One region of the Streptomyces sp. BRA346 genome, then DNA from elsewhere that is predicted to be linked to it. Evidence: predicted binding sites of a transcription regulator. Region 1 holds the regulator's gene; the other holds the start of a gene.
The links. Region 1 encodes HrcA, which represses chaperone genes, less so after heat shock. Its sites were predicted from a motif close to TTNGCACTCNGNNNNNCNGAGTGCNAA; they were not measured.
Positions count from the first base shown of each region.

Region 2: a site for HrcA is predicted at 10,266-10,292, ahead of groES (co-chaperone GroES). Genes of this name have one in related genera too.

Region 1 covers NZ_JAIWIH010000038.1:167,303-179,326, reverse strand. Annotated here, with positions in the region: gene LCH29_RS35040 (16S rRNA (uracil(1498)-N(3))-methyltransferase) at 1-650, opposite strand, end outside; gene LCH29_RS35035 (nitronate monooxygenase) at 647-1,735, opposite strand; gene dnaJ (molecular chaperone DnaJ) at 1,932-3,065, opposite strand; gene hrcA (heat-inducible transcriptional repressor HrcA) at 3,066-4,082, opposite strand; gene LCH29_RS35020 (MBL fold metallo-hydrolase) at 4,258-4,980, shown strand; gene LCH29_RS35015 (DUF3097 domain-containing protein) at 5,011-5,841, shown strand; gene hemW (radical SAM family heme chaperone HemW) at 5,838-7,070, opposite strand; gene LCH29_RS35005 (SpoIIE family protein phosphatase) at 7,128-9,089, opposite strand; gene LCH29_RS35000 (AMP-dependent synthetase/ligase) at 9,311-11,200, opposite strand; gene lepA (translation elongation factor 4) at 11,423-12,024, opposite strand, start outside.
Region 2 covers NZ_JAIWIH010000001.1:126,191-138,214, reverse strand. Annotated here, with positions in the region: gene LCH29_RS00760 (hypothetical protein) at 125-796, shown strand; gene LCH29_RS00755 (GuaB3 family IMP dehydrogenase-related protein) at 876-2,000, opposite strand; gene guaB (IMP dehydrogenase) at 2,084-3,586, opposite strand; gene LCH29_RS00745 (sigma-70 family RNA polymerase sigma factor) at 3,714-4,325, opposite strand; gene LCH29_RS00740 (response regulator transcription factor) at 4,619-5,230, opposite strand; gene LCH29_RS00735 (WhiB family transcriptional regulator) at 5,628-5,942, shown strand; gene LCH29_RS00730 (LysR family transcriptional regulator) at 6,076-6,996, opposite strand; gene LCH29_RS00725 (SDR family NAD(P)-dependent oxidoreductase) at 7,155-7,928, shown strand; gene groL (chaperonin GroEL) at 8,039-9,670, opposite strand; gene groES (co-chaperone GroES) at 9,811-10,119, opposite strand; gene LCH29_RS00710 (polysaccharide deacetylase family protein) at 10,336-11,238, opposite strand; gene LCH29_RS00705 (class I SAM-dependent methyltransferase) at 11,316-12,024, shown strand, end outside.

The sequences.
Region 1 (12,024 bases):
CGCCCGCCCGCCGCGGCGAACGCCGCCAACTCCTCCGGCGAAACGCCCCCTTCCGGGCCCACGACGAGGACGATATGGCCCTCCTGGGGCAGTTGAGCCGTCGCCAGGGGGTCGCTGCCCTCCTCGTGGAGCACGGCCGCGAGGTCGGCATCGGCGAGAAGTCGAGCAACCTCCTTGGTCGTCATCGCGTCCGCGACCTCGGGGAAGGTCAGCCGACGGGACTGCTTGCCCGCCTCGCGCGCGGTCGACCGCCACTTGCCGAGCGCCTTCTGCCCGCGCTCGCCCTTCCACTGGGTGATGCAGCGGGCGGCCGTCCACGGGACGATCGCGTCGACGCCCGTCTCGGTCATGGTCTCCACGGCCATCTCGCCGCGGTCGCCCTTGGGCAGCGCCTGGACGACGGTGATCCGCGGGCTCGGCGCCGCCTCGTGGCGTACGTCATCGACCTCGACCAGCAGCCGGTCCTTGCCCTCGACGGACGCCACGGTGCCCGAGACGCCCGTACCGGCGCCGTCCGTGAGGATCACCGCCTCGCCGACCCGCAGCCGCTTCACCGACACCGCGTGCCGCCCCTCCGGGCCCTCCAGCGCGATACGGGCCCCGGTGGCCGCTCCCGCGAGGGAGTCGGCCACGAACACCGGGGCGGTCACGACACCACGCCACGCGGGTCCTGGAACCCGTACGCGGACCCCGCCGCGTTCAGCTCGACGGCCAGGGTCTCCACCAGCCGCGCGGCGGGCAGTTCACGCGCCAGCCGGTGCCCCTGCCCGGCCCACAGCGCCATGCCCTGCGGGTCGCCCTCCTTGGCCGCCGCCTTGCGCAGCCCGGAGGTGAGGTGGTGCAGCTGGGGGTAGGCGGCCGGGGCGTACGGGCCGTGGTCGCGGATGAACCGGTTGACCAGACCGCGGGCCGGGCGGCCGGAGAACGCCCGGGTCAGCTCGGTCCGGCCGAACAGCGGATCGGTCATGGCCGCCTTGTGCAGGCCGTTCGCCCCCGACTCGGGGCACACCAGGAACGCGGTGCCCAGCTGCCCCGCGGCCGCGCCCGCGGCCAGCACGGCGGCGATCTGCGAGCCGCGCATCAGCCCGCCCGCCGCGATGATCGGGATCTGCACGGTCTCGCGCACCAGCGCGACCAGCGACAGCAGCCCGAGCACGGCGCCGGGGGCGTCGTCGGCCGGGTCGTTGCGGAAGCCGCCCTGGTGGCCACCGGCCTCCACGCCCTGGACGCAGACGGCGTCGGCGCCCGCCCACTGGGCGGTCTCCGCCTCCACCGGCGAGGTCACGGTGACGATGGTCCGGGTGCCCACCCGGGCGAACGCGTCCAGCACGGCCCGGGTGGGGCAGCCGAAGGTGAACGAGACCACCGGGACCGGGTCGTTCAGCAGGATCGCCAGCTTGGCGTCGTACGCGTCGTCGGCGCCGGACTCGGGGTCCCCGAGCGCGGTCTGGTAGCGGGACGCCTCGCCCGCGATGCGGTCGGCGTACACCGCGACGGCGGCCGGGTCGCCGGGCGCCTGCGGCATGAACAGGTTGACGCCGAAGGGGCGGCCGGTCAGCCCGCGCAGCTGCTTGATCTCCTCGTACATCGCCTCCGGCGTCTTGTAACCGGCGGCGAGGAAGCCGAGGCCCCCGGCCTCGATGACAGCGGCGGCGAGCTGCGGGCAGGAGGCCCCGCCCGCCATCGGAGCCTGCACGATCGGGTACCGGGCGAGATCGGTCAGCGCGGAGGACATGGGCACATGGTGCCATGCCCCCCGCGGCGATCCGTCACCGGATCAGCGTCCGCCGAAGGCGCTCACCGGCGGCGCCTACCGTCCGTTGAACCCGTCCTTCAGGCGCGAGAACAGGCCCTGCTGCCCCGGCTTGGCCGCATCCCCCGGGGGCTGCGGACAGCGGCTCCGCCGCGGGCCCCCGGCCCCGGCCGGGCGCCTACCGTCCGTTGAACGCGTCCTTCAGGCGCGAGAACAGACCCTGCTGCCCCGGCTTGAACTCCCCGGTCGGCCGCTCCTCGCCGCGCAGCTTGGACAGCCGCCGCAGCAGCTCCTCCTGCTCCGGGTCGAGCTTGGTCGGGGTCGTCACCTCGACGTGGACGATCAGATCGCCCCGGCCGCCGCCGCGCAGATGGGTGACGCCGCGCTGGTGCAGCGGCACCGACTGGCCGGACTGGGTGCCGGGCCGGATGTCGATCTCCTCCAGGCCGTCCAGCGTCTCCAGCGGCACCTTGGTGCCGAGGGCCGCCGCGGTCATCGGGATCGTCACCGTGCAGTGCATGTCGTCGCCGCGCCGCTGGAAGACGGGGTGCGGGACCTCGTGGATCTCCACGTACAGGTCGCCCGCCGGGCCGCCGCCCGGGCCGACCTCGCCCTCGCCCGCGAGCTGGATGCGGGTGCCGTTGTCCACACCGGCCGGGATCTTCACCGTCAGCGTGCGCCGCGAGCGGATCCGCCCGTCGCCCGCGCACTCCGGGCACGGGGTCGGCACCACGGTGCCGAAGCCCTGGCACTGCGGGCACGGCCGCGAGGTCATGACCTGGCCCAGGAAGGACCGCGTCACCTGCGAGACCTCACCGCGGCCGCGGCACATGTCACACGTCTGCGCCGAGGTGCCCGGCGCCGCGCCCTCACCGCTACAGGTCGTGCACACCACCGCGGTGTCGACCTGGATGTCCTTGGTGGTGCCGAACGCGGCCTCGTTCAGCTCCACGTCGAGGCGGATCATGGCGTCCTGGCCGCGCCGCGTCCGGGACCGAGGTCCGCGCTGCGAGGCGGTGCCGAAGAAGGCGTCCATGATGTCGGAGAAGTTGCCGAAGCCCGCGCCGAAGCCACCGGCGCCGCCGCCCGCGGCCGAACCCGACGGGTCCCCGCCCAGGTCGTAGACCTGCTTCTTCTGCGGGTCCGACAACACCTCGTAAGCGGCGTTGATCTCCTTGAACCGCTCCTGGGTCTTCGGATCCGGGTTCACGTCCGGGTGCAGCTCGCGTGCGAGCCGGCGGAATGCCTTCTTGATCTCGTCCTGCGAGGCATCGCGCTGCACGCCCAGGACTGCGTAGTAGTCCGTCGCCACTTACGACTCCGCCAGGATCTGTCCGACGTAACGTGCCACTGCGCGTACCGCTCCCATCGTTCCGGGGTAGTCCATGCGGGTCGGTCCGACCACGCCGAGTTTGGCGACGGCTTCGTCGCCCGAACCGTAGCCGACCGCGACGACCGAGGTTGAATTCAGCCCCTCGTGAGCATTCTCATGCCCGATGCGCACGGTCATACCCGAGTCTTTGGCCTCGCCGAGCAGCTTGAGGAGGACGACCTGCTCCTCAAGTGCCTCCAGCACGGGCCGGATCGTCAGGGGGAAATCATGCACGAAACGCGTGAGGTTCGCGGTGCCGCCGATCATCAGCCGCTCTTCGGTCTCCTCGACAAGCGTTTCGAGCAACGTCGCCAGCACGGTCGAGACCGTCCCCCGGTCCTCCTGCTCGAAGGACTCCGGAAGATCCTGCACCAATTGCGGCACATCCGCGAACCGCCGCCCCACGACCCGGCTGTTGAGCCGGGCCCGCAGGTCCGCCAGCGAGTCGTCGCTGATCGGAGCCGGGCAGTCCACCATGCGCTGCTCGACCCGCCCGGTGTCGGTGATCAGCACCAGCATCACCCGGGCCACGGCCAGCGGCAGCAGCTCCACGTGCCGCACCGTCGAACGGGTCAGCGACGGATACTGCACCACCGCGACCTGCCGGGTCAGCTGCGCCAGCAGCCGGACGGTGCGCCCCACCACGTCGTCGAGGTCGACGGCGCTGTCGAGGAAGTTCTGGATGGCGCGCCGCTCCGGAGCGGACAGCGGCTTCACTCCCGCCAGCCTGTCCACGAAGAGCCGGTAGCCCTTGTCCGTGGGGATGCGCCCGGCGCTGGTGTGCGGCTGGGCGATGAAGCCCTCGTCCTCCAGCGCCGCCATGTCGTTGCGCACCGTGGCCGGGGAGACCCCCAGCCGGTGCCGCTCGGTGAGCGCCTTGGAGCCGACCGGCTCCTCGGTGCCCACGTAGTCCTGGACAATGGCACGCAGCACTTCGAGTCTGCGTTCGCTGAGCACCCCGCGCACCTCCAGTCCAGCCGTGTCATCAGGTCGTCCCTCTGGCACTCAATGGTCACGAGTGCCAGAACCCCTCAGCCAGTGTACGGCGGGGTGCGGTGGCCACGGCAAGAGCCGCCCCCCGCCGGTGCCCGGCCACACGTCACGCTATCGCTGTTGGAGCTAGCGTCTCGGTATGAAGACGTGTTGGGAAGAGGCCGGGTGGGAACAGCTCGCGCCCGATGTCGCCCGCCGCCGGCTGCCGGACTGGGACTGCACGGTCGGTGTGGTCGTCGGTGCTACGGACGTCCTCGTGGTGGACACCGGCTCGTCGCTGCGCGAGGGCGCGGCGCTGCGGGCCGAGATCACCCGGCTGACCGGCCGCAGGCCGACCCGGATCGCGCTCACCCATCCGCACTTCGACCATGTCCTGGGCACGGCCGCCTTCGCGGGCTGCGCGGTGTACGGGGCCACCGGCCTGGAGGGGGTGCTGCGCCGCGACCGGGACGCGCTGCGCGAGGACGCGGTACGGCACGGGGTGGCCCCCGACGCCGCCGCCGAGGCCGTCGATCACCTCGTACCGCCGCATCACGCGGTCTCCGGGGAGGTCACCCTCGACCTGGGCGGCCGGTCCGTGCTGCTGGCGAACGTGGGCCCCGGGCACACCGCCCATGACCTGGCCGTTCTGGTCCCGGGAGGGCCGGAGGTGGTCTTCTGCGGCGATCTGGTCGAGGAGTCGGGCACGCCGCAGGCCGGGCCCGACGCGATCCCCGCCCACTGGCCCGCCGCCCTCGACCGGCTGATCGCCCTCGGCGGCGAGGACGCGCGGTACGTGCCAGGGCACGGGTCGGTCGTGGACGCGGCCTTCGTACGTGACCAACGCGACGAACTGGCCGCGCGCTTCGGCGTGTCCCGCTGACCGTTGACCCGCCGCGCTATCGTCATCCGGATGCGCAGCCGACAGTACGACTCGGATCTGACCCCGCCCTGGAAGCGGCAGCAGCCCGCCCCCGAGGTCCCCGCGGACCCGGACCTGGTGGTCGAGGAGGTCACCACGGGGTTCTGTGGTGCCGTGATCCGCTGCGAGAAGACCGCGCAGGGGCCGACGGTCACCCTGGAGGACCGCTTCGGCAAGCACCGGGTCTTCCCCATGGAGCCGCGCGGCTTCCTCCTGGAGGGCCGCGTCGTGACCCTCGTACGCCCGCGCGCGGCGGCCCCCGGCGCGCCGCAGCGCACGGCCTCCGGCTCGCTCGCCGTCCCCGGTGCCCGCGCACGGGTCGCCCGCGCCGGGCGCATCTACGTGGAGGGCCGCCACGACGCGGAGCTGGTGGAGCGGGTCTGGGGCGACGACCTGCGCATCGAGGGTGTCGTCGTGGAGTACCTGGCGGGCGTCGACGACCTGCCCGCCATCGTGCGCGACTTCTCGCCCGGCCCGGACGCCCGGCTCGGCGTGCTGGTGGACCACCTGGTGGCCGGGTCCAAGGAGTCCCGTATCGCCGAGCAGATCACCGACGAGAGCGTCCTGGTCGTCGGGCACCCCTTCATCGACGTGTGGGAGGCCGTGAAGCCGTCCTCGCTCGGCATTCCGGCCTGGCCGGCGGTGCCGCGCGGCCAGGACTGGAAGACGGGCGTGTGCCGCGCCCTGGGCTGGCCGGAGAACACGGGCGCGGCGTGGCAGCGGATCCTGTCCGCGGTCCGCTCCTACAAGGACCTGCGGCCGGAGCTGCTGGGGCGGGTGGAGGAACTGATCGATTTCGTCACGGCGCCCCCGGCCGACTAGTCGACCAGGTCCCGCACCACCGCGTCGGCCAGCAGGCGGCCCTTGAGGGTGAGCACGGCCCGGCCCTGGCCGTAGGGCTCCGGCTCCAGCAGGCCGTCCTCCAGCGCCCGTGCCGCGGCCGCCGCCCCGGCCGGGCGCAGCAGTTCCAGCGGGCACCCCTCGGACAGCCGCAGCTCCAGCAGGATCCGCTCCACCCGGCGCTCCTCGTCGGACAGCAGCTCCCGCCCGGCGCCCGGGGAGCGGCCCTCGCCGAGCGCCTGGGCGTACGCCCCGGGGTGCTTGACGTTCCACCAGCGCACCCCGCCGACGTGGCTGTGCGCGCCGGGGCCCGCGCCCCACCAGTCGGCGCCGCGCCAGTACAGCTCGTTGTGGCGGCACCGGCCCTCGGGCGAGGTCGCCCAGTTGGAGACCTCGTACCAGGCGAACCCGGCCGCCGACAGCATCTCCTCGGCGATCAGGTAGCGGTCCGCGTGGGCGTCGTCGTCGGTCATCGGCACCTCGCCGCGCCGGATGCGGCGGGCCAGCTGGGTGCCCTCCTCGACGATCAGCGCGTACGCCGACACATGGTCCGGGCCCGCGCCGAGCGCCGCCTCCAGTGAGGCCCGCCAGTCGTCGTCGCTCTCGCCGGGGGTTCCGTAGATCAGGTCCAGGTTCACATGATCGAACCCGGCGGCCCGCGCCTCCGCGACGCAGGCCTCGGGGCGGCCGGGGGTGTGGGTGCGGTCCAGCACCTTCAGGACGTGCTGCCGGGCGCTCTGCATCCCGAACGACACCCGGTTGAACCCGGCCTCCCGCAGCGCCTCCAGATACCGCGGATCGACCGACTCCGGATTGGCCTCGGTCGTGATCTCGGCCCGGTCGGCCAGCCCGAACTCGTCGCGGATGGCCCCGAGCATCCGCCCGAGGTCCGCGGCCGCCAGCAAGGTCGGCGTGCCGCCGCCGACGAACACGGTCTCCACCGGCCGCGGATCGTCCCCCAGCACCTTCCGCGCGAGCCGCACCTCCTCCGCGACCTGCTCGGCGTAATTGTCCCGGGAGGCGAGCGCCCCGCCGGATCCGCGCAGCTCGGCGGCGGTGTACGTGTTGAAGTCGCAGTACCCGCAGCGGGTGGCGCAGTAGGGCACGTGCAGATAGAACCCCAGCGGCCGTCCCGCCGCCCCGGCCAGCGCGCCGGGGGGCAGCGCGCCGTCCTGGGGCATGGGGTCGCCGTCGGGCAGTACGGAAGGCATACGGCCCATTGTCCGCCATCCCGCGGCGCGCCCCGCCCCTCCCGCGGGGCGCCGCTTCTACAGCGCTCTGAGCACCAGCATCGCCAGGTCGTCGTCCGGCGGCTCCACCGCGAACTCGTCCACCGCCTGCCGCACCCGCTGCGCGACCTCCCGGGCGCTGAGCCCCGCGCAGCCCGCGAGCACCGCCGCGAGGCCGTCCTCGTCGTCGAACTGGCGGGTGCCGGAGCGGTGCTCCGTCACCCCGTCCGTCACGCACAGCAGGGTCTCGCCGGGCGCCAGATCGAACGTTTCACTCTCGTACGCGGCCTCCTCCACCACGCCGAGGAGTATCTGCGGCACGGCGACCGTCCGAACCGTTCCATCGGGCTGGAGGACCAGCGGCAGCGGATGGCCCGCGCTGGCCAGCGTGCACCGCACCCCGCCCTCGCTGCCCGGCCCGAGCGGCACCAGCTCCCCGTACAGCAGCGAGAGGAACCGCGCCGGGCCGCCGCCCGGCGGCAGGCCCGCGCCGCCCGGGTCGGTGCCGCCCGCCGCCTCGACCGCCTCGACGGCCTCCCCCACGGTCTCCTCGCCCAGCAGCTGGTTGAGGCGGTCGAGGACCTCCCCCACGCCGTAGCCCTCGCGGGCCAGCAGCCGCAGCCAGGGCCGCACCAGGCCGGTCACCACGGCCGCTTCGGGGCCGTTTCCGCAGACGTCGCCGAGGACGAAGCACCAGCGCCCGTCACCGGCCGGGAAGACGTCGTAGAAGTCGCCCCCGGCCGAGATGTCGCCGGTCGGCTCGTACACCACGGCCGACTCCACGCCGGGGATCCGGGCGATCCCGGACGGCAGCAGCCCGCGCTGGAGCACGCTGCTGATGGTGGCCTGGCGCGTGTAGCGCCGGGCGGAGGCGAGGGCGAGCGCGACGCGGCGCGCGAAGTCCTCGATCAGGCCGACGACTTCGTCCGGCATGCGCACCAGCCCGGCCCGCCCGAGCAGCAGCGTGCCCAGCGCGCGCCCGCCCGCGATCAGGCGGCAGGCGAGCGCCGCGCCGCCGGGCCCGTACGCCGCGGGGTCGGCCGGCCACGGCCAGTCCAGCGGGCCGCCGCGCGCGGTCGCGGGCAGCTGGGGCGGCTCCTTCTCCAGCACCTGCTTGAGCCCCTCCATGCGGCTCTCGCTGGCGTGCCAGACCCGGGCCAGCCGCGGCGGCCCGCCGCCGGTGTCGAGCCAGATCGCGCACCAGTCGGCGAGCCGGGGCACCAGCAGCTGTCCGGCGAGCGAGGTGACCATCTCCTCGTCGAACTGCCCGGCGAGCAGGTCGGACGCCTCGGCGAGGAAGGACAGCGCGCCGTGCCGGGTCCATTCCGGATCGGCGCGGCGGGCGGGCACCCGGCGCGGCGCGGGGGCGACGATCTCCGTACCGCGCGAGGCCCACGGGGGCGCGAGATCCCCGGCCATGGGCTCCTCGGGCGAGGGGACCACCGGTTCGGCGGCGGCCCGGACCGACACCTGGAACCACACCGTCTTGCTGGAGCGCCGGTACGTCGTCCCCCACGCCTCGGCGATCTCGGCGACGAGCCGCAGCCCGTGGCCTCCGGCGCACTCCGCGCCGTCCGCGTCGACGGGCGGATCGCCGCGCAGCACCCGAGTGGGGTGATGGTCGGTCACCTCCACGACGAGGGAGGGCGGTTCGCCCTCGTGGCTCGACACATCGAGCGCGCAGCACACCTCGACCGCGGTGCCCGCGTGCACCACCGCGTTGGTGACCAGCTCGCTCACCAACAGGACGGCCTCGTCCGCGACCCGGTCGGTGATCCGGTCGGCGGACGGTACGTCGAGCGCGACCCACTCGGCGAGCGCGGCGCGCACGAACCGGCGCGCGGCGGAGGCCGCGAGCGGACTGCCGGGCAGGCTCGCGCGGGCCGAGGCGCTGGTACGGACGGGGCCGATTCCCCCGACCGGCAGAGCCACCCCGCCTGCGGATGCAGACGGGGTGGAAGATGACGTCCCCACTGTGCGGCTCCTGAGAAGCTCCGTCATATGCGCCGTGTCCGGCACGGACAGAGTGACAGACGGACCGCGCTTATATGCACCGAGTCACGCAAGTTAACTGTGTTGAGGGGAAAAATCGTGCGTACGCCGGGCCTGTTCCGGTAAAGAACCCCCGGCCGCATCGGGGGTCGGGCGCGGGGTCGAGCGGTGGGTGACGTCGTGGCGGAAGCGGGGGCGGCGCCGGGTGGGGACCGGCGCCGACCCTGCGGTCAGGCCTCGCGCGTACCGGCGTACATGTCCTCGATCAGGGCCTTGTACTCGCGTTCCACCACCGGACGCTTCATCTTCAGACTGGGCGTCAGCTCGCCGTGCTCCACGTCCAGATCACGCGGCAGCAGCCGGAACTTCTTGATCGTCTGCCACCGTTGCAGCCCTTCGTTGAGCCGCTGCACATAGCCGTCGATCAACTCCCGCACCGCCGCGGTGTCCACGACTTCGGCGTAGGACTTCCCCGCCAGACCGTGCTCCTGCGCCCAGCCCATGATGGTCGGTTCATCGAGGGCGATCAGCGCGGTGCAGTAGTTGCGGTCGGAGCCGTGCACCAGGATGTTGGAGACGAACGGGCACACCGCCTTGAACTGACCCTCGACCTCCGCCGGTGCGACGTACTTCCCGCCCGAGGTCTTGATCAGGTCCTTCTTGCGGTCGGTGATCCGCAGATAGCCGTCGGGCGACAGCTCCCCGATGTCGCCGGTGTGGAACCAGCCGTCGGACTCCAGCACCTGCGCGGTCAGCTCGGGCAGCCCGTGGTAGCCCTCCATGATGCCGGGGCCGCGCAGCAGCACCTCGCCGTCGTCGGCGAACCGCACCTCCGTGCCCGGGAACGCCTTGCCGACCGTACCGGTGCGGTAGTCCGGCGGGTTCAGGAAGCTGGCGGCGCTGGATTCGGTGAGCCCGTACCCCTCCAGGATGTTGATCCCGGCACCCGCGAAGAAGTAGCCGATCTCGGGGGCCAGCGCGGCCGAACCGGACACGGCGGCGCGCAGCCGCCCGCCGAACGCCTCGCGCAGCTTGGCGTAGACGAGCTTGTCGGCGGCGGCGTGCTGGGCCTTGAGACCGAACGGCACGGACGCGGTGCCGGTGCGGCGGAAGTTGTCCTGGGAGGTCTTGGCGTAGTCGCGGGCGACCCCGGCCGCCCACTGGAAGATCTTGTACTTGGCGCCGCCGCCCTCGCGGGCCTTCTGCGCCACCCCGTTGTAGACCTTCTCGAAGATGCGCGGCACACCGCACATATAGGTCGGCCGGACCACCGGCAGATTCTCGATGATCTTGTCGACCCGGCCGTCCACCGCGGTCGTATGTCCGACGTAGATCTGCCCCGCCGTCAGCACCTTGCCGAAGACATGCGCGAGGGGCAGCCACAGGTACTGCATGTCGTCCGGGTAGAGCAGCCCCTCCTGGGTACCGATGGCGATGGCCATGTAGGACCAGGAGTCATGCGCCAGCCGTACGCCCTTGGGGCGGCCGGTGGTGCCGGAGGTGTAGATGAGCGTCGCCAGCTGATCGGAGCGCAGCGCGTCCGTACGCTCCCGTACGGCGTCGGGGTGCTCGTCCAGGTGCGCCGCACCGCGCTTCTCCAGCTCGGCGAGGGAGAGCACCCAGCCCTCCGGGTCGTCCCCGGCGGGCGTCGCGTCCTCCGCCTCGATCACCACCACATGGGCGAGGTCGGGCAGCTCGTCGCGCTTCTCGCGGACCTTGGCCAGCTGGGCTGCGTCCTCGGCGATCAGGACCCGGCTGCCGGAGTCGGCGAGGATGAAGGCGGTCTCCTCGGCGTTGGTGCTCGGGTAGACCGTGGTGGTCGCCGCGCCCGCGCACAGCACGCCGAGATCGCCGAGGATCCATTCGACGCGCGTCGAGGAGGCGAGCGCCACCCGCTCCTCGGGGCGGATGCCGAGGGCGATCAGCCCGGCGGCGATGGCGAAGACGCGATCCGCGCTTTCGCGCCAGGTCAGCGGCCGCCACTCGTCGGGACCCCGGCCGGAGGCGGGCGGCACGGGATAGCGGTACGCCTCCTTGTCCGGTGTCGCCTCGACGCGCTGGAGGAAGTGCGTCGCCAGGGACGGCGGCCGGTTCTCGAGCAGATTCTGGGTGTCGGTCACGGCATCCTCCGGGTCCCGCCTCAGTGCTTGGTGACTCGCGAGTAACCTTCGCGTGGCGATCAGGGTAAGGGCCGAAACCGTGCTGCGTAAGGGGTTCCGGGCCACGTAGTTCAAATGAGGGGTGCGTTCAAATGAGGGGTGCGTTCACATGAGGGTCTGCATCGAGCGTCACACGACAACGGGCCCGGCGCTTCTCGCAGCACCGGGCCCGTTCACCTACGACTACTTCTTCCCCTTGGCGTCGCCGCCACCGCCGTCGTCGGAGGACAGCACCGCGATGAAGGCCTCCTGCGGCACCTCCACGCTGCCGACCATCTTCATCCGCTTCTTGCCTTCCTTCTGCTTCTCCAGCAGCTTCCGCTTACGGGAGATGTCACCGCCGTAGCACTTGGCGAGGACGTCCTTGCGGATGGCGCGGACGGTCTCCCGGGCGATGACCCGGGACCCGATGGCGGCCTGGATCGGCACCTCGAAGCTCTGCCGCGGGATCAGCTCGCGCAGCTTGGCGACCAGCCGCACGCCGTACGCGTACGCCTTGTCCTTGTGGGTGATCGCGGAGAACGCGTCGACCTTGTCGCCGTGCAGCAGGATGTCGACCTTGACCAGGTCGGAGGCCTGCTCACCGGTGGGCTCGTAGTCGAGCGAGGCATAGCCGCGGGTCTTGGACTTCAGCTGGTCGAAGAAGTCGAAGACGACCTCGGCGAGCGGGAGCGTGTAGCGGATCTCGACCCGGTCCTCGGAGAGGTAGTCCATGCCGAGCAGCACGCCGCGGCGGTTCTGGCACAGCTCCATGATCGCGCCGATGAACTCGCTGGGCGCGAGGA
Region 2 (12,024 bases), on a different contig from region 1:
TTGTCTGGTTGTCATGCCCTCCTGTTACTTTTATGGCTCGAATCGTTCGCGTTCCCCCGCTGGCGCCGCACCTGGGCCACGGCTGTCCCTGAACGCGAATCACCTTCATCCCCGGGGGATTTCAATGAGCCAGAACTGGCAGCAGCCGCAGCAGCCAGGCGGTTACCCGCAGCAGCAGGGTGGTTACCCGCAGCAGCCCGCCGCTCCGCAGCCCGGCTACGGCTACCCGCAGGCGCAGTCCCAGCAGCCGCAGCCCGGCGCTCCCCAGCCGCAGTTCGCCGGTGGCTTTCCGCCACCCGCACCGCAGGTGGGGCCCCAGGGCAACCCGCTCGCCGCTGTCGGCGCCGCCATCGTGGCCGCTCTCATCGGCGCGGTGGCGTACGCGTTCCTGCTGAGCTCGCTCGCGGACACCGACTCGAACCCGCCGGAGGTCACGAAGTTCGCCTACGCGGGTGTCGCGCTCGGCGCGCTCGTCGGCCTCGCGGTCGCCAAGCTCGGCGGCCGCAACGTCGCGCTGTGGGTGGTCGGCGCGGTTCTGGCGCTCGCCGCCGTGTTCCTCGGCGAGCTGTACGGCTACGCCATGATCATGAACGAGGCGGCCTCGAACTACCTGGACAAGATGGGTGGCGCCGCCGCGGCCTCCGCGAACATCCCGTCCGCGAACGAGATCTTCTTCGAGCACTTCGGCGACCTGTTCGACACCTGGAAGGAAGACGCCGACGCGATCACCTGGATCTTCATGATCCTCTCCCCGATCGCCGCCGCGGGCACCGCCTTCCGGATCAGCAACCGCTGACCCGAAGCGCCCACCCGGCACATGGGGAAGGCCCCGACCGCATCGCGGTCGGGGCCTTCCCCCTGCTTGCTACGCGCGCTCAGCGCTTGTCGTTCGACGGGGCCACCGTCACCTCGACGCGCTGGAACTCCTTCAGCTCCGAGTAGCCGGTGGTCGCCATCGCCCGGCGCAGCGCGCCGAAGAAGTTCATCGAACCGTCCGGGGTGTGCGAGGGGCCGAGCAGGACCTCCTCGGTCGTGCCGACCACGCCCAGGTTCATGCGCTTGCCGCGCGGCACCTCGTCGTGCACGGCCTCCATGCCCCAGTGGTGGCCACGGCCCGGCGAGTCCGTGGCCCGGGCCAGCGGCGAGCCGATCATCACCGAGTCGGCGCCGCACGCGATCGCCTTCGGCAGATCGCCGCTCCAGCCGACCCCGCCGTCCGCGATCACATGCACATAGCGGCCGCCGGACTCGTCCATGTAGTCCCGGCGGGCGGCGGCGACATCGGCCACCGCGGTGGCCATCGGCACCTGGATGCCCAGCACATTGCGGGTGGTGTGGGCGGCGCCGCCGCCGAACCCGACGAGCACCCCGGCCGCGCCGGTGCGCATGAGGTGCAGCGCGGCGGTGTACGTGGCGCAGCCGCCCACGATGACCGGGACGTCCAGCTCGTAGATGAACTGCTTGAGGTTCAACGGCTCGGCGGCGCCCGAGACGTGCTCGGCCGAGACGGTGGTGCCCCGGATGACGAAGATGTCGACCCCGGCGTCTACCACGGCCTTGGAGAACTGCGCGGTGCGCTGCGGCGACAGGGCGGCGGCGGTGACCACGCCCGAGTCGCGCACCTCCTTCAGCCGCTGCCCGATCAGCTCTTCCTTGATCGGCTCGGCGTAGATCTCCTGGAGCCGGCGGGTCGCGGTGCGCTCGTCCAGCTCGGCGATCTCGGCGAGCAGCGGCTCGGGGTCCTCGTACCGGGTCCACAGACCCTCGAGGTTCAGCACTCCGAGGCCGCCCAGCTCACCGATGCGGATCGCGGTCTGCGGGGAGACCACCGAGTCCATCGGGGCGGCCAGGAAGGGCAGCTCGAAGCGGTAGGCGTCGATCTGCCAGGCGATCGAGACCTCCTTCGGGTCCCGGGTACGACGACTCGGCACGACGGCGATGTCGTCGAACGCGTACGCCCTGCGGCCGCGCTTGCCGCGCCCGATCTCGATCTCAGTCACGTGGGGTGCCTTTCGCTGGCTTGTTCTGCCGTACCAGTATCGCCACCCCCCGCGCGCGGCCCGGCGCGCGGGGGTCGCGCGGGTTAACGGCCGCTGTAGTTCGGCGCCTCGGAGACCATCTGGACGTCGTGCGGGTGGCTCTCCTTGAGGCCCGCGGCGGTGATCCGCACGAAGCGGCCCTTCTCCTTCAGCTCCGCCACGGACGCCGAGCCGACGTACCCCATGGAGGCGCGCAGACCGCCGACCAGCTGGTGGGCGACCGAGGCCAGCGGGCCGCGGTAGGGCACCTGGCCCTCGATGCCCTCGGGAACGAGCTTGTCCTCGGAGAGCACGTTGTCCTGGAAGTAGCGGTCCTTGGAGAACGAGCGGGCCTGGCCGCGGGTCTGCATAGCGCCCAGCGACCCCATGCCCCGGTAGGACTTGAACTGCTTGCCGTTGATGAAGACCATCTCGCCCGGCGACTCCTCGCACCCGGCCAGCAGGCTGCCCAGCATCACGGTGTCCGCACCGGCGGCGATCGCCTTGGCGATGTCACCGGAGAACTGGAGACCGCCGTCGCCGATCAGCGGCACATCGGCCGCGTGGCACGCGCGGGCCGCCTCGTAGATCGCGGTCACCTGCGGGACGCCGATGCCCGCGACCACCCGGGTGGTGCAGATGGAGCCCGGGCCGACGCCGACCTTCACCCCGTCCACGCCCGCGTCGATCAGCGCCTGGGCGCCGTCGCGGGTGGCGACGTTGCCGCCGACCACGTCGACCGGGACGTTGGACTTGACCTTGGCGATCATGTCGAGGATGCCCCGGCTGTGCCCATGGGCGCTGTCGACCACCAGGAAGTCGGCCCCGGCCTCGACCAGCGCCTGCGCCCGGTCGAACGCCTCGTCGCCGACGCCGACGGCCGCGCCGACGACCAGCCGGCCCTCGTCGTCCTTCGCCGCGTTCGGATACTGCTCGGCCTTCACGAAGTCCTTGACCGTGATCAGGCCCTTGAGCACGCCCGCGTCGTCGACCAGCGGAAGCTTCTCGATCTTGTGGCGGCGCAGCAGCTGCATCGCGTCGTCACCGGAGATCCCGACCTTGCCGGTGACCAGCGGCATCGGGGTCATGACCTCGCGGACCTGACGGCCCCGGTCCACCTCGAAGGCCATGTCCCGGTTGGTGACGATGCCCAGCAGCTTGCCCGCCGCGTCGGTGACCGGGACGCCGCTGATGCGGAACTTGGCGCACAGCGCGTCCGCCTCGTGCAGCGTGGCGTCCGGCCGGACCGTGATCGGGTCGGTGACCATGCCGGACTCGGACCGCTTGACCAGGTCGACCTGGTTCGCCTGGTCCTCGATGGACAGATTGCGGTGCAGCACGCCCACACCGCCCTGACGGGCCATGGCGATGGCCATGCGGGCCTCGGTGACCTTGTCCATGGCGGCCGACAGCAGCGGTACGTTCACCCGGACGTTCCGGGAGACCCTGGACGAGGTGTCGACCGCGTTCGGCAGCACCTCGGAGGCGCCCGGCAGCAGCAGCACGTCGTCGTACGTCAGCCCGAGCATCGCGAACTTCTCAGGCACTCCGTCGACGTTGTCAGTCATGACACCCTTCCAAATGGTCTTGCCCCAGCGCGGACTCCCATGCTAACGGCCATCCCCGGTGTCACATTCCGCCCTGTGGACAACCGACGAATACCGCTGGTGATGCCGCCCGGAACGACCGATAGCGCTACTGTTCGGCCAGTGCGCGCAACCGGCTCAGCGCCCGGTGCTGAGCGACCCGCACCGCGCCCGGCGACATGCCGAGCATCTGCCCGGTCTCCTCCGCCGTAAGCCCGACCGCCACCCGCAGCAGCACCAGCTCGCGCTGATTCTCCGGAAGGTTCGCGAGCAGCTTCTTGGCCCATTCCGCGTCGCTGCTCAGCAGCGCCCGCTCCTCCGGGCCCAGCGAATCGTCCGGCTGCTCCGGCATCTCGTCCGAGGGAATCGCCGTGGAACCGGGGTGGCGCATGGCCGCCCGCTGGAGATCGGCGACCTTGTGGGAGGCGATGGCCACCACGAACGCCTCGAAGGGCTTGCCGGTGTCGCGGTAGCGCGGTAGCGCGCACAGCACCGCGAGGCAGACCTCCTGCGCCAGGTCGTCCACGAAATGGCGAGCGTCACCCGGCAGTCGGGACAGCCGGGTGCGGCAGTAGCGCAGGGCGAGCGGGTGGACATGGGCCAGCAGGTCGTGGGTGGCCTGCTCGTCCCCCTCGACCGCGCGCCCGACGAGGGCACCGATGGCCCCTGGCGCCCCCGGGCTGCCGCCCTTGGGGGGCCCTGGACTCTCGTCGTCGCGCATCCGTCCATGGTGCCTTGGGCCCGGCGGCTCCGTGGCATCGCGTCCATAGTTGTGCGCTGAAGCGTTATGAGCAGGTGCGCCGGTAGTCGTCACGTCCTGCGCTCTCCCCTCACGCCCGACCGACTCGTCCCCGAGGAACTCCACACCTTCAAGGATGCGGCATCGCGCGGGGAACCGGTACAAGCCGCCGTCACGGCCGGTGCCGCGCACGCTCCCGCCCCGCCCGCCACCCGGCGGGCGGGGACCGTAGCGCCCCCGCTGCGCAGCATGTGAGGAAGTCCCCAGGGGTGCGCCTAGCGGACCAGGCCCCAGCGGAATCCGAGGGCCACCGCATGGGCCCGGTCGGACGCGCCGAGCTTCTTGAACAGACGGCGGGCGTGCGTCTTGACCGTGTCCTCGGAGAGGAACAGCTCACGGCCGATCTCCGCGTTGGACCGGCCGTGGCTCATGCCCTCCAGCACCTGGATCTCCCGCGCGGTGAGCGTGGGCGCGGCGCCCATCTCGGCGGAGCGCAGCCGGCGCGGGGCCAGCCGCCAGGTCGGGTCGGCGAGGGCCTGCGTCACGGTCGCGCGCAGCTCGGCGCGCGAGGCGTCCTTGTGCAGATAGCCGCGGGCACCGGCGGCCACGGCGAGGGCGACCCCGTCGAGGTCCTCGGCGACCGTGAGCATGATGATCCGGGCGCCGGGGTCGGCGGAGAGCAGCCGGCGCACGGTCTCGACTCCGCCGAGGCCGGGCATGCGCACGTCCATCAGAATCAGATCCGAGCGGTCGGCGCCCCATCGGCGGAGGACTTCCTCGCCGTTGGCCGCCGTCGTCACCCGCTCGACGCCGGGCACCGTCGCCACCGCGCGGCGCAGCGCTTCTCGGGCGAGCGGGGAGTCGTCGCAGACGAGGACGGATGTCATGGCCGCCCTCCGCAGCTGATGCGCGTCACCTTGAGCCTCCAGGCTGGTACATATCGTCACCTGAGCGATTGACAGCCCCGGATATGTGTCCGAGAGCTTTACCCATCAACCGCCTCCGCACTCTCAACGACGGTCACCCGAAAGAGTTACGGGGTTCGGCGGCCACCTTCGACACTCTACGTGAGCCCTCGGACACGGAGGCGCTTCCCCGCGCAGGTCGCGCCCTGTCACGTCTCCCCCAAAGGTCATCCCCTTCGGTGGCATTTGGCGACCTTGCTTCCAATTTGCCGGTCTGTGTGGCTAGATTCGCAATGAGTCATATTTACATCTACTTACACAGTAGGTGTACGACCCGGGACACAGCGTCCGCAGCCGATCGCTTCGAGGAGACAAGGCAATGGCAGATTTCTCCCGTCTTCCCGGTCCGAACGCCGATCTGTGGGACTGGCAGCTCCTGGCCGCATGCCGCGGTGTCGACAGCTCGCTCTTCTTCCACCCGGAAGGCGAGCGCGGCGCGGCCCGCAGCGCGCGCGAGATGTCGGCGAAAGAGGTGTGCATGCGCTGCCCGGTACGGGCGCAGTGCGCGGCTCATGCCCTGGCCGTACGCGAGCCGTACGGAGTCTGGGGCGGACTGACCGAGGACGAGCGCGAGGAGCTGATGGGGCGGGCCCGGCATCGCACGGTCGCCTCCTCGGGAGCCCCGGGGTCCTGACCGGGATCCCCGCTCCCCCGCTCACTGAAGAAACGTTCCATCAACCACCCCCGCCATCAACCACCCCCACCGCCGACCGTGACCACCGGCGATCGGCGGGCTTTCGCGCGTCGGCGCCGCGCCGGTACGCGTGTCAGCGCCGCGCCGCCAGCTCCAGCCGGTCCAGGGTCGCCGCCACCGCCGGAACCCGCGCCAGGTCCGGCAGCGTCAGCGCCACCACCTCGCGCCGCACCGCGGGCTTGACCTCCAGCGTCGCCGTCCCCTTGGCCCGTACGCACTCCACCGCCAGCTCCGGCAGCACCGCGACCCCGAGCCCGGCCCCCACCAGCCCGACCACCGCCGGGTAGTCGTCCGTCGCGAAGTCGATCCGCGGGGTGAAGCCCTCGGCCTCGCACACCTCGACCAGATGACGACGGCACCGCGGGCAGCCCGCGATCCACGGCTCCTCGGCCAGCTCCCCGATCCCCACCGTCCCGGCCCCGGCCAGCCGGTGATCGTGCGGGACCATGACCACCAGCCGGTCCCGCAGCAGCGGCCGCACCACCAGGTCGTCCCACCCCGCCGCCGGGTCCGCGTCGGGATCCGCCGCGGGCCCCGTCTGCGGGTACCGGAAGGCGAGCGCGATCTCGCAGTCGCCCCCACGCAGCATCTCCACCGAACGCGGCGGCTCGGCCTCCTCCAGGGAGACCCGCGTCCCCGGGTGGGCGGCGCGCAGCCCGGCGAGCGCGGTCGGCACCAGCGTCGAGCTGCCGCTGGGGAACGACACCAGCCGCACCCGCCCGGCCCGCAGCCCGGCGAGCGCCGCGACCTCCTCCTCGGCGGCGGCCAGCCCGGCGAGGATGCCCGCCGCGTGCCGTACGAGCGCCTCGCCCGCCTCGGTCAGCCGCATCTCCCGCCCGGTACGGATCAGCAGCGGCGTCCCCGTGGACTGCTCCAGGGCCTTCATCTGCTGGCTGACGGCGGGCTGGGTGCAGCCCAGCTCGCGGGCGGCGGCCGAGAACGAACCGGTGGCGGCCACCGCGCGCAGCACCCTCAGATGACGAGCCTCGATCATGCTCCCGAGCATAAGGGGCACTTGGGTGCGGACCGGAATATCGCACCGGTGCTTTGACGGCGTAAGGGGTGGTGTGTCGACCGAACCGGTGGGGGACCGCCCGCCCGGGGCCGCGGCGCCCGGGCGCGGAGTGGTCGTCCGGCCGATAACGTGCGCGTATGACGACTGCATTGATTACCGGAACCACGGCGGGCATCGGCTCCGCCTTCGCGAGCCGGCTCGCGGCCGACGGGCACAACCTGGTGCTGGTCTCCCGCGACGAGAAGCGGCTCCGGAACCAGGCCGCCGACCTCCACGACCGGCACGGGGTCGAGGCGGAGGTGCTGCGCGCCGACCTGTCCGAGGACGCCGGTATCGCCGCGGTCGAGGAGCGCTTGGGGGACCGTACGCATCCGGTCGATCTGCTCGTCAACAACGCCGGTTTCGGCAACAACGGCCGCTATCTGGAAGCGCCGCTCGCCGATGAGCTGCGGATGCTGAAGCTGCACTGCGAGGCGGTGCTGCGGCTGACCAGTGCCGCCGCCCACACGATGCGGGCGCGGGGGCGCGGCGGCGTGATCAACGTGGCCTCGGTGGCCGCCTTCTTCCCGCGCGGGACGTACGGGGCGAGCAAGGCGTGGGTCGTGCAGTTCACACAGGGCGCGGCGAAGGACCTGGCACGGTCGGGGGTGCGGCTGATGGCGCTGTGCCCGGGGCTGGTGCGGACGGAGTTCCACGCCCGGGCGGGGATCAAGCCGGACCATGCGCCGAGCTGGATGTGGCTGGATCCGGACCGGCTGGTCGCGGCGGCCCTGAAGGACTTCGCGCGGGGGAAGACGCTGTCGATCCCGGACCCGCGGTACAAGGCGATGACGGGGCTGGCGAAGCTGGTGCCGCGGTCGGCGGTGGCGGGCGTCTCCTCGAAGGTGGGCCGGTCCCCGGTCAAGGGGTGAACGAACCGGGGTCGAGCGGCCTTGCGCCCCCCCCCGCGGGGCGCGCGACGCGCGAAGGCGCGGCCACCCCGTGCGGGGCGGCCGCGCCTTCGCGTGGCGCTCGGCTTGCGTCAGTGCGCGTGGCCGTGGCCGTGGCCGTGGCCACCGGCCTCGGCCTCTTCCTCGGCCGGCTTCTCGACCACCAGGGTCTCGGTGGTGAGCAGCAGCGAGGCGATGGAGGCGGCGTTCTCCAGCGCGGAGCGGGTGACCTTGACCGGGTCGATGACGCCGGCCTTCACCAGGTCGCCGTACTCCTCGGTCGCGGCGTTGTAGCCGTGGCCCTTCTCCAGCTCGGCGACCTTCGAGGTGATGACGTAGCCCTCGAGGCCCGCGTTCTCCGCGATCCAGCGCAGCGGCTCGACGACGGCGCGGCGGACGACGGCGACACCGGTGGCCTCGTCGCCCTCCTTGCCCAGGCTGCCTTCCAGCACCTTGGCGGCGTGGACCAGAGCGGAGCCACCACCGGAGACGATGCCCTCCTCGACCGCGGCGCGGGTCGCGGAGATGGCGTCCTCCAGACGGTGCTTCTTCTCCTTCAGCTCGACCTCGGTGGCCGCGCCGACGCGGATCACGCACACGCCACCGGCCAGCTTCGCGAGGCGCTCCTGGAGCTTCTCGCGGTCCCAGTCGGAGTCCGTGGACTCGATCTCGGCCTTGATCTGGGCGATGCGGCCGGCGACGTCGTCGCTGTTGCCGCCGCCGTCGACGATGGTGGTGTCGTCCTTGGTGACGGTCACGCGGCGGGCGGTGCCCAGCACGTCCAGACCGGCCTGGTCGAGCTTGAGGCCGACCTCCTCGGCGATGACGGTGGCGCCGGTGAGGGTCGCGATGTCGCCGAGCATGGCCTTGCGGCGGTCACCGAAGCCGGGGGCCTTCACGGCGACGGCGTTGAAGGTGCCGCGGATCTTGTTGACGACGAGGGTGGACAGGGCCTCGCCCTCCACGTCCTCGGCGATGATCAGCAGCGGCTTGCTGGCGCCGGCCTGGATGACCTTCTCCAGCAGCGGCAGCAGGTCCTGGATCGAGCCGATCTTGCCCTGGTGGATCAGGATGTACGGGTCGTCGAGGACGGCCTCCATACGCTCCTGGTCGGTCACCATGTACGGCGAGAGGTAGCCCTTGTCGAAGGACATGCCCTCGGTGAAGTCCAGCTCGAGACCGAAGGTGTTGGACTCCTCGACGGTGATGACACCGTCCTTGCCGACCTTGTCCATCGCCTCGGCGATCAGCTCGCCGACCTGCTTGTCCTGGGCGGACAGCCCGGCCACGGCGGCGATGTCGGCCTTGGAGTCGATCGGGCTGGCGGTGGCCAGCAGGTCCTCGGAGACGGCCTTGACGGCGGCGTCGATGCCCTTCTTCAGGGCGGCCGGGGAGGCACCGGCGGCCACGTTGCGCAGGCCCTCGCGGACCAGCGCCTGGGCCAGCACGGTGGCGGTGGTGGTGCCGTCACCCGCGATGTCGTTGGTCTTGGTCGCCACCTCCTTGACGAGCTGGGCGCCCAGGTTCTCGTACGGGTCCTCGACCTCGACCTCGCGGGCGATCGTGACACCGTCGTTGGTGATGGTCGGAGCACCGAACTTCTTGTCGATGACGACGTTGCGGCCGCGGGGGCCGATCGTCACCTTGACGGTGTCCGCAAGCTTGTTCACGCCGCGCTCAAGGGCGCGACGGGCGTCCTCGTCGAACTTCAGGATCTTCGCCATGGTTGCGTATGTCCTCTCATTGCGATCCTCGGCCGCCGTGCGGGGGCAGCCGCCGTCGCGTCAAAAAAACGAACCGCGCCCCGACCCCGGGTATCTGTGACACGGGCACCGGGGCGCGGCTCAAGGCAAAACTTCGGTGATTACTTCTCGACGATCGCGAGGACGTCGCGAGCCGAGAGGACGAGGTACTCCTCGCCGCTGTACTTCACCTCGGTGCCGCCGTACTTGCTGTAGAGCACGACGTCGCCGACCGAGACGTCGAGCGGAAGCCGCTTGCCGTCCTCGAAACGGCCCGGGCCCACGGCCAGGACGACGCCCTCCTGGGGCTTCTCCTTGGCGGTGTCCGGGATGACCAGGCCAGAGGCCGTGGTCTGCTCGGCGTCGAGCGGCTGGACCACGATGCGGTCCTCGAGCGGCTTGATGGCAACCTTGGAGCTGGCGGTCGTCACGATCCGACCTCCCCCTTCGGAGATCTCACGGGGTTAACTGTCTGAGGTGGCGACCAGGTGGATCCGTCGTCGCGGGTGCCGGACCTGCCCGTCGCTGTGTTTGGCACTCCGCAGTGCCGAGTGCCAGCCCTGACATTATGACGCGGTTAGCACTCCGTCAACCAGAGTGCCAAGCGAGGCGCCGCCGGACCGCGCGGGCGCCGTGCCCGCCGCCGCTCAGATGTAGTCCTCCAGCCGCGCCACGGTGAACCCCTGCGCCTGGATCTCGCGCAGGAGTTCGGTGATCATGTCGGTCATCGTCCCGCCGTCGAGCTGCTCGGGGCCGCGGAAGTGGGCGAGGATGATGTCGCCGGGCCGGAGTCCGCTGCCGGAGCGGTACACGAGCCCCTCCGGCTCCATCTCGGCGCTCCACAACACCGCCTTGTTCAGGCCGCACTCCGCCGCCGCCCGCAGCGTGTTCCGGTCGTAGTCCCCGTACGGCGGACGGAAGAGGTGGGGATCGAGACCGAGGCGTTCGTGGAGGACGTCCTGCTGGCCGCAGATCTCGTGCCGCTGGGTCTCGTAGTCCTTGCCCGCCAGGCTGGGGTGGGTGAGCGTGTGGTTGCCGATCCGGTTGCCGAGTTCGCGCAGCACGCGGAAATAGCCGTAGTGGTCGCCGATCACCTGGTCCTCCAGGAACTGGGTGAACGGCAGACCGAGATCCCGGGCCTGGTCGAGGAAGGCCGGGTCCTTCTCGATCCCGTCGTCGAGCGTCAGGAAAACCACCCGATCGGTGGTGGCGACCCGCCGGATGACCGTCGCCAGCCCGGACAGCGGCGGCCACACCGGCGCGAGCGCCGGCTTGACGGCGGGCGGGGGCGGCGGGGCCAGCGGACGGTCGAGCCCCCAGCGTCGGTATCCGTCCGGCGGCGGGTGCGGACCGTCCTCGCGCCCGCTCCCTGGCGGCGGCGTGCCGGACGCCCGGGACACGGAGGACGGGGCGGGCGAGGCCGACCGCGCGGGACCGGGCGCCTTCCCCGTCCCGGCGCGCGGCTCGGGGTCCCCGCCCCCGCACCCGGTGAGCAGGGCCGCCGCGGCGGCGAGAACCAGACACCTGGAAAGACCAGCGTTGATCATCATCACACAACCGATCTTCATCTCTACGGTGCGCGGAAGCGCGACACGCGGGTGCGGATGCGCTCCCCGGAGCGGGGAGAATGGGCCATGTGGACGTTGACGCCTTCGACTCACTGCTCGGCGACGAGGGGCAGGCGCTGCTCTCCGCGCTCCGGAACTACGACCCGGCGCGGGAGCTGGCCACCGCGACCCGGCTGCGCCGCGACCATCCGGCCGCCCTGGTCTCGGCGGCCCTGACCCAGGCACAGCTGCGGCAGCGGGCGGTGCCCAAGTTCGGGGCCGATGACGCCCATCGCATGTACTTCACGCCCAACGGCGTCGAGCAGTCCACCCGTACCTCCGTCGCCGCCTACCGCGCCGACCGGCTGGCCGGGTTCGGGATGCGCAACGTGGCCGATCTGTGCTGCGGCATCGGCGGCGACGCGATCGCGATGGCACGGGCCGGGCTCAGCGTCCTGGCCGTCGACCGCGACCCGCTGACCTGCGCGGTCGCCCGGGCCAACGCCGACGCGCTGGGCCTGTCGCAGCTGATCGAGGTGCGCTGCGCCGATGTCACCGGCATCGACACCTCGCCGTACGACGCGGTCTTCGTGGACCCCGCCCGGCGCGGCGGCCGGGGCCGGGTCTTCGACCCCGAGGCGTACTCCCCGCCGCTGTCCTGGGCCATCGAGGCCGCCCGTACGACCCCGCGCGCCGCCCTCAAGATCGCGCCCGGCATTCCCCACGAGGCGGTGCCGGAGGACGCGGAGGCCGAGTGGATCTCGGACCAGGGGAACGTGAAGGAGGCCG